DNA from 2 places in the Pseudomonas sp. UMAB-40 genome. Region 2 is predicted to be linked to the other one. Evidence: predicted binding sites of a transcription regulator. Region 2 holds the regulator's gene; the other holds the start of a gene.
What was found. Region 2 encodes sigma-54, which starts transcription at its own class of promoters, with help from an activator protein. Its sites were predicted from a motif close to ANTGGCATNNANNTTGCTNT; they were not measured.
Positions count from the first base shown of each region.

Region 1: the regulator sigma-54 is predicted to act here: its motif matches at 2,118-2,137, upstream of K0F88_RS20850 (CmpA/NrtA family ABC transporter substrate-binding protein).

Region 1 covers NZ_LT607565.1:53,319-57,059, forward strand. The annotation lists gene K0F88_RS20845 (ANTAR domain-containing response regulator) at 194-769, opposite strand; gene K0F88_RS20850 (CmpA/NrtA family ABC transporter substrate-binding protein) at 785-1,996, opposite strand; gene K0F88_RS20855 (quinone-dependent dihydroorotate dehydrogenase) at 2,230-3,249, shown strand; gene rmf (ribosome modulation factor) at 3,464-3,679, opposite strand.
Region 2 covers NZ_LT607561.1:46,583-50,323, forward strand. The annotation lists gene rapZ (RNase adapter RapZ) at 1-575, opposite strand, end outside; gene ptsN (PTS IIA-like nitrogen regulatory protein PtsN) at 578-1,042, opposite strand; gene hpf (ribosome hibernation-promoting factor, HPF/YfiA family) at 1,055-1,363, opposite strand; gene K0F88_RS16445 (RNA polymerase factor sigma-54) at 1,438-2,931, opposite strand; gene lptB (LPS export ABC transporter ATP-binding protein) at 3,116-3,741, opposite strand, start outside.

The DNA of each region.
Region 1 (3,741 bases), on a different contig from region 2:
GGGGCAACCGCCGTTGGTTACCTGTAGTGATTGCTTAGCGAGATCTGTGCCAACAGGTGAAACCGCGTCGTGGCCATTCGCGGGCAAGCCTCGCTCCTACGGGTTTTTTGGTGAGTTCAGAGGGTGTGGGCGACACAAGACCTGTAGGAGCGAGGCTTGCCCGCGAAGGCGTCTTCATAGGCTCCGCAAGGCTTCAGCCAAGCAATTCACTCATGGCAATAATCTGCTCCGCCACCTGAATCAGTTTCTGCTGCCGGCTCATGGCCTGGCGGCGCATGAGGGTGTAGGCCTCTTCCTCGTTGCAGTCCTTCATCTTCATCAGCAGCCCCTTGGCCAGTTCGATGCGCTTGCGCTCGGCCAGTTGCTGGTCGCGGGCGTTGAGCTGGGCGCGCAGGGCCTGGTCGCTTTCGAAGCGTGCCATGGCGACGTCGAGAATCGGCTGCAAGCGTTGTGCGTGAATGCCTTCGACGATGTAGGCACTGACCCCGGACTTGATCGCCTGGCGCATCACATCGGGGTCATGTTCATCGGTAAACATCACAATCGGCCGCGGTTGGTCGCGACTCACGAGTACCACTTGCTCCATCACATCGCGGCTGGGTGACTCGGTATCGATCAAAATCACGTCCGGACGCACCGTTTCGACGCGCGCGGGCAGGTCGATGGTCAGACCTGATTCGTCGATCACCTCGAACCCGGCTTCGGTCAGGGCCGCTTTCAGGCGACCGACTTTCTTCGCAGTGTCGTTGATCAGCAGGATACGCAACATATTCGCAGTCTCCTGTCAGCGGCTGGCGAGAAGGGGCGAGCTTTCGCTCATGGCGTGCAGCTTGAAACTGCGGGCATAGCCGGTCGGGTCGGAGCCGTCCCAGATTTTGCCGTCGATCAATTGACTGCTGCGCATGTCCTCACCCTCGGCGGCAACACCGACTGCGCCGGCGGCCTCACGGTACACGTCCAGTTGCTGGACCTCACGGGCCACGCCGAGGTAATCCGGGTCGTCGCGCAACAAGCCCCAGCGGCGGAACTGTGTCATGAACCACATGCCATCGGACAAGTACGGCACGTTGACCTCACCGCCCGCATGGAAGCGCAGCGCGTGCGGGTCCTGCCAGCGATTGCCGAGGCCATCGGCGTAGTCGCCGAGCAAGCGCGGTTCGATGCAATCGAGCGGTGCGTCAAGGTATTCGGGCGCGCTCAATAGCTTCGCGGTGCTGCGGCGGTTTTCGCTGCTGTCTTCGATGAAGCGGCTGGCTTCGAGGATCGCCATCACCAGCGCCCGGGCGGTGTTCGGGTACTGCTCGACAAAGGCGCGGGTGCAGCCGAGGACTTTTTCCGGGTGATCGGGCCAGATGGTCTGGGTCGTTGCCAGGGTGAACCCCAGGTTCTGCTTCACCGCGCTGGCGGACCACGGCTCGCCGACGCAGAAACCATCAATGCGCCCGGCTTGCAGGTGCGCGACCATTTGCGGCGGCGGCACCACCACGCTGTCGACGTCCTGCAACGGATGAATGCCCTGACTTGCGAGCCAGTAATACAGCCACATGGCGTGGGTGCCTGTCGGAAATGTCTGGGCGAAGGTCAGTTTTGGGCGACTTTGGTGCACGTGCCGGTCCAGTGCTTCAGGACTGGTCACCCCCAAGGCCTGCAAACCATGAGAAAGGTTGATGCTCTGGCCGTTCTGGTTCAGGCCCATGAGCACCGCCATGTCGGTCGGCGCCACGCCGCCGATGCCCAGGTGCACGGCGTAGATCAGGCCGTACAGGCTGTGCGCGGCGTCGAGTTCGCCGCTGACCAGTTTGTCCCGCAAGTTGGCCCAGGACGACTGGCGCTTGAGGTTCAGGGTCAGGCCGTAAGGCTGCGCGAAACCCTGCGTGGCCGTGACCACCACCGAGGCGCAATCACTCAGGGCCATGAAACCGAGGTTGATTTCAGTCTTTTCCGGGGCATCGCTGCCATTGACCCAGGCCAGTGGGCCCGCTGTGGTTTCATTCATGGTTAAACACCTTCCAAAAAAAAAGCGTCGTACCGGGCTGCTTGCCAGGGGCAAGGCCAGGTGACGACGCCTTTGTCTTTCGACTCATCCCGCCGTTGGCATGAGTGCTGATGTCAGTGACGGTGCAAGGCATATGCCATCGCCCGTTGATTTTGTCGCGCGCCTCGCTTGCGACACCGATGCCCGGCTATAATCGCCGCCTCATTTCGCCGCCATTCGAGTCAAAACCGCCCATGTACACCCTGGCCCGTCAGCTGTTGTTCAAACTTTCCCCGGAAACCTCCCACGATCTGTCCCTGGACCTGATCGGCGCGGGCGGGCGTTTGGGCCTCAACGGTTTGCTGTGCAAGGCGCCGGCGAAAATGCCGGTGAACGTCATGGGCCTGGAGTTTCCGAACCCGGTAGGTTTGGCGGCCGGTCTGGACAAGAACGGTGCGGCCATCGACGGGTTTGCCCAGCTGGGTTTCGGTTTTGTCGAAATCGGCACCATCACCCCGCGTCCGCAGCCGGGCAACCCCAAGCCACGGATTTTCCGCCTGCCGGAAGCCGAGGCAATCATCAACCGCATGGGGTTCAACAACCTCGGCGTCGATCACCTGCTGGCGCGCGTGGCGGCGGCCAAGTACAAGGGCGTGCTGGGCATCAACATCGGCAAGAACTTCGATACGCCGGTTGAGCGTGCGGTCGACGATTACCTGATCTGCCTGGACAAGGTCTACGCCCACGCCAGCTATGTGACGGTCAACGTCAGCTCACCGAACACCCCGGGCTTGCGCAGCCTGCAATTCGGCGATTCGCTCAAGCAATTGCTGGCTGATCTGGCGACCCGTCGCGCAGAACTGGCGTTGCGCCACGGCAAACATGTACCGCTGGCGATCAAGATCGCGCCGGACATGACCGATGAAGAAACCGCGCAGGTCGCGCAAGCGTTGATCGAAACCGGGATGGACGCGGTGATCGCCACCAACACCACCCTGAGTCGCGTAGGCGTCGAAGGCATGGAGCATGGTGACGAGGCGGGCGGTCTGTCCGGCGCACCGGTTCGCGACAAGAGCACCCACACCGTGAAGGTGCTGGCAGCCGAACTGGCCGGTCGCTTGCCGATCATCGCCGTAGGCGGCATCACCGAAGGCAAGCACGCGGCTGAGAAAATCGCCGCAGGGGCGAGCCTTGTGCAGATCTACTCCGGCTTCATCTACAAAGGCCCGGCGCTGATTCGCGAGTGTGTCGACGCCATCGCGGCCCTGCGCTGAACCCTGTGTAGGAGCCGGCTTGCTGGCGATAGCGATCTTTAGGACGCCATCGCCAGCAAGCCGGCTTCTACACAGGGAATTGTATTTCGGCGAAAAGCAGGCATAAAAAAGGGCTCCTCGAAGGAGCCCCTGGGCCGGAGCCCGCCGCCCGGATGGGGCGTGCGTGTTAAGTCGTTACGTAATCAGATTGTCGTGTCGGAGTGTGTGCCCTGTGTTAGCCGACGGCGTGAAGTTCGTTGAGTCTGTGGATTCCCGCAGTGCCGGTCATACCGTCCCAGTTGTCGCCGCGTCCTTCTCGCCAGCCGTTAATCCAGGCTTGGCGTACCGACGGTAGAGTAAATGGGCAAAGCTCACGGGATTTGCCACCAACGCCATATTGATATCCGCGCAAAAATGCTCTTTCCAACGGATCACGCTTAAGTCTTCTCATAGGGTGTTGCCCTCACTTGTTGACTGTATTTATCGCGTCGACCTCAATTGAGGTCTGGCAGA
Region 2 (3,741 bases):
GGCAGGCAGCGCACGTCGAACACTAGGTCCGCATCCACCGGCATGCCCCGCTTGAATCCGAAAGATTCCACCAGGAACGCAGTGCCGGCTTCCGGCTGGTTCAGCAGGCGCAGCTTGATGGTATCGCGCAACTGATAAAGGTTCAGGTTGGTGGTGTTCACCTTGAGGTCTGCCAGATCGGCGATCGGGCCCAGCAGATTACTTTCGTCCTGAATCGCCTCGGCCAGCGAGCGATTGGCGTTGCTCAGTGGGTGGCGGCGGCGGGTTTCCGAAAAGCGTTTGAGCAACGTTTCTTCGTCGGCGTCCAGGTACAGCACGTCACACTTGATATGCCGACTTCGGACTTCTTCGAGCAATTCCGGAAACCGCGACAGGTGACTCGGCAGGTTGCGCGCATCGATGGACACAGCAACCAGCGGTTGTGCGAGCTCGGTATGAATCAGCGCGCGCTCGGCCAGTTCCGGCAGTAATCCGGCCGGCAGGTTATCGATGCAGTAGTAGCCGTTGTCCTCGAGAACATCGAGTGCGGTACTTTTACCTGAGCCGGAACGGCCACTGACGATGATCAGGCGCATGATTAATGACCGTTTTGCTCGTCCAGGACAACCTGATACAAGGCTTCATTGCTCGGGGCGCTGCGCAGTTTTTCGCGGACTTCCTTGCGATCGAGCATGCTGGCGATCTGGCGAAGTAGTTCCAGGTGGGCATCGGTAGCGGCTTCCGGGACCAGCAGAACGAACAGCAGGTCAACCGGGGCGCCGTCGATGGCGTCGAAATCGATAGGGGCGTCGAGGTGCATCAGTGCGCTGACAGGCGACGTACAACCTTTCAGACGGCAGTGGGGAATGGCGATGCCGTTACCAAAACCGGTCGAGCCGAGTTTTTCACGGGCAATCAGAGCCTCGAAGACATCTTGCATCTCCAGATCCGGGACTTCTTTATGGATAAGGTTGGCAATTTGCTCGAGGGCTTTCTTTTTGCTGCCGCCCGGCACGTTCACGAGGGAACGGCCGGGGGTCAGGATACTTTCAAGTCGGATCATGGGTTGGGAGTGTTAACGACCGGTCGCGCCCTGAAGGAGGCTTTGGGTCTTTTCCTTATGCTTTTTGAGTTGTTTATCCAGCTTGTCGGTCAGTGCGTCGATCGCCGCGTACATGTCGGTATGCTCCGCGTTGGCGACCACTTCATTGCCGGGAATATGCAGCGTGGCTTCGATTTTCTGCTTGAGCTTTTCGACCGTCATCGTCACCTGCACGTTGGTGATCTTGTCGAAATGCCTCTCTAATCGTTCGAGTTTTTCGCCGATGTAGGTGCGAAGAGGTTCGGTCACTTCCAGTTGGTGTCCACTGATGTTGACTTGCATACAGCTTCTCCTTCGTTGCCAGTGCATAAAGCGGTAGATCAGATGATCTACCACTGGAACGCTGTGGCGTGGCTCTACATCAACCGCTTGCGTTCGCTCGAAGGCGCGATCCCGAGGGATTCGCGATACTTGGCGACGGTGCGGCGAGCCACCTGAATGCCTTGTGCCTCCAGTAAACCAGCGATCTTGCTGTCACTCAACGGCTTTTTCTGATTTTCCGCGGCAACCAGTTTTTTGATGATCGCGCGGATCGCTGTGGACGAGCATTCGCCGCCTTCGGAGGTGCTGACGTGGCTGGAAAAAAAGTATTTCAGTTCATATATGCCCCGAGGGGTATGCATGAATTTCTGCGTGGTCACCCGTGAAATCGTCGACTCGTGCATCCCCACCGCTTCGGCGATGTCATGCAGTACCAGCGGTTTCATCGCTTCGTCGCCATACTCCAGGAAGCCGCGCTGATGCTCGACGATCTGGGTGGCCACTTTCATCAGGGTTTCGTTGCGGCTTTGCAGGCTCTTGATGAACCAGCGGGCCTCTTGCAACTGATTGCGCATGAAGGTGTTGTCGGCACTGGTGTCGGCGCGGCGCACAAAACCGGCGTATTGGGCGTTGACCCGCAGCCGTGGCACCGATTCCTGGTTCAGCTCGACCAACCAGCGCTCGTTGTCCTTGCGCACGATCACGTCAGGGACAACATACTCGGCTTCACTGGACTCGATTTGCGAGCCCGGGCGCGGGTTGAGGCTCTGCACCAGCTCGATGACCTGGCGCAGTTCATCTTCCTTGAGCTTCATGCGGCGCATGAGCTGGCTGTAATCGCGGCTGCCGAGCAGGTCGATGTAGTCGGTGACCAGGCGTTTCGCTTCGGCCAGCCAAGGCGTCTTGGCTGGCAGTTGGCGCAATTGCAGCAGCAGGCATTCGCCCAGGTTGCGGGCGCCGATGCCAGCCGGTTCGAATTGCTGGATGCGGTGCAGGACGGCTTCGATTTCGTCCAGTTCGATGTCCAGTTCCGGATCGAAGGCCTCGAGAATTTCCTCGAGGGTTTCGTCCAGGTAGCCCTGATTGTTGATGCAGTCGATCAGGGTCACGGCGATCAGGCGATCGGTGTCGGACATCGGCGCAAGGTTCAGTTGCCACAACAAGTGGCTTTGCAGGCTTTCACCGACCGATGTGCGGGTGGTGAAATCCCACTCGTCGTCATCGTTGCTCGGCAGGCTGCTGGCGCTGGTCTGGTAGACGTCTTCCCACGCGGTATCGACAGGCAGCTCGTTGGGAATGCGCTCGTTCCAGTCACCTTCCTCGAGGTTATCCACCGTCGGGGCGGTTTCCTGGTAGGAGGGTTCGGAAATGTCGGCGTTGGGGAGCTGCTCGGCTTTGTCGGCCAAGGGGTCGGCGTTATCGAAGTCGTCGCCTTCTTCCTGGCGTTCGAGCATCGGATTGGACTCCAGGGCCTCCTGGATTTCCTGTTGCAGGTCCAGGGTCGACAATTGGAGCAGGCGGATAGCCTGTTGCAGCTGCGGTGTCATCGTCAGCTGCTGGCCCATTCTCAAGACTAGCGATGGTTTCATGGCAGGGGCTTAACACCTTATTCGCCGGCGCACATGCGCCATCCACTACAGGGCGCCGGAGCGCCAAACATAAGCAAATTATATGCCCGAAACTGCAGCGTTTGCCTAGAGCGCTGTAACAATAAAAAAGTATTGATTTTTTATCGAGGCAAGCGCCCGGACAACCAGCCAGACACCTCAATGCTTACAGGCGGAACTCATGGCCCAGATACACTTCCTTGACCAGTTCGTTGGCCAGGATGGTGGCGGAGTCACCTTCGGCGATCAGTTGGCCATCGTTGACGATGTAGGCGGTTTCGCAGATATCCAGTGTTTCACGGACGTTGTGGTCAGTGATCAGCACGCCAATGCCTTTGGCCTTGAGGTGGTAGATGATCTGTTTGATGTCGCCCACCGAAATCGGGTCCACACCGGCGAATGGTTCGTCGAGGAGGATGAATTTCGGGTTGGTGGCCAGTGCCCGGGCGATTTCCACCCGGCGACGTTCACCGCCGGACAAACTCATGCCGAGGTTGTCGCGGATGTGGCTGATGTGGAATTCCTGCAGCAGGCTTTCCAGCTCCTTGCGACGCTCGGCCTTGTCGAGTTCCTTGCGGGTCTCGAGGATGGCCATGATGTTATCGGCCACCGAGAGTTTGCGGAAGATCGATGCTTCTTGCGGAAGATAGCCGATACCGGCCTTTGCGCGACCGTGCATCGGCTGATGGCTGACGTCCAGATCGTCGATCAGAACGCGGCCCTGATCGGCCTGCACCAAGCCGACGATCATGTAGAAACAGGTGGTCTTGCCGGCGCCGTTAGGACCCAGCA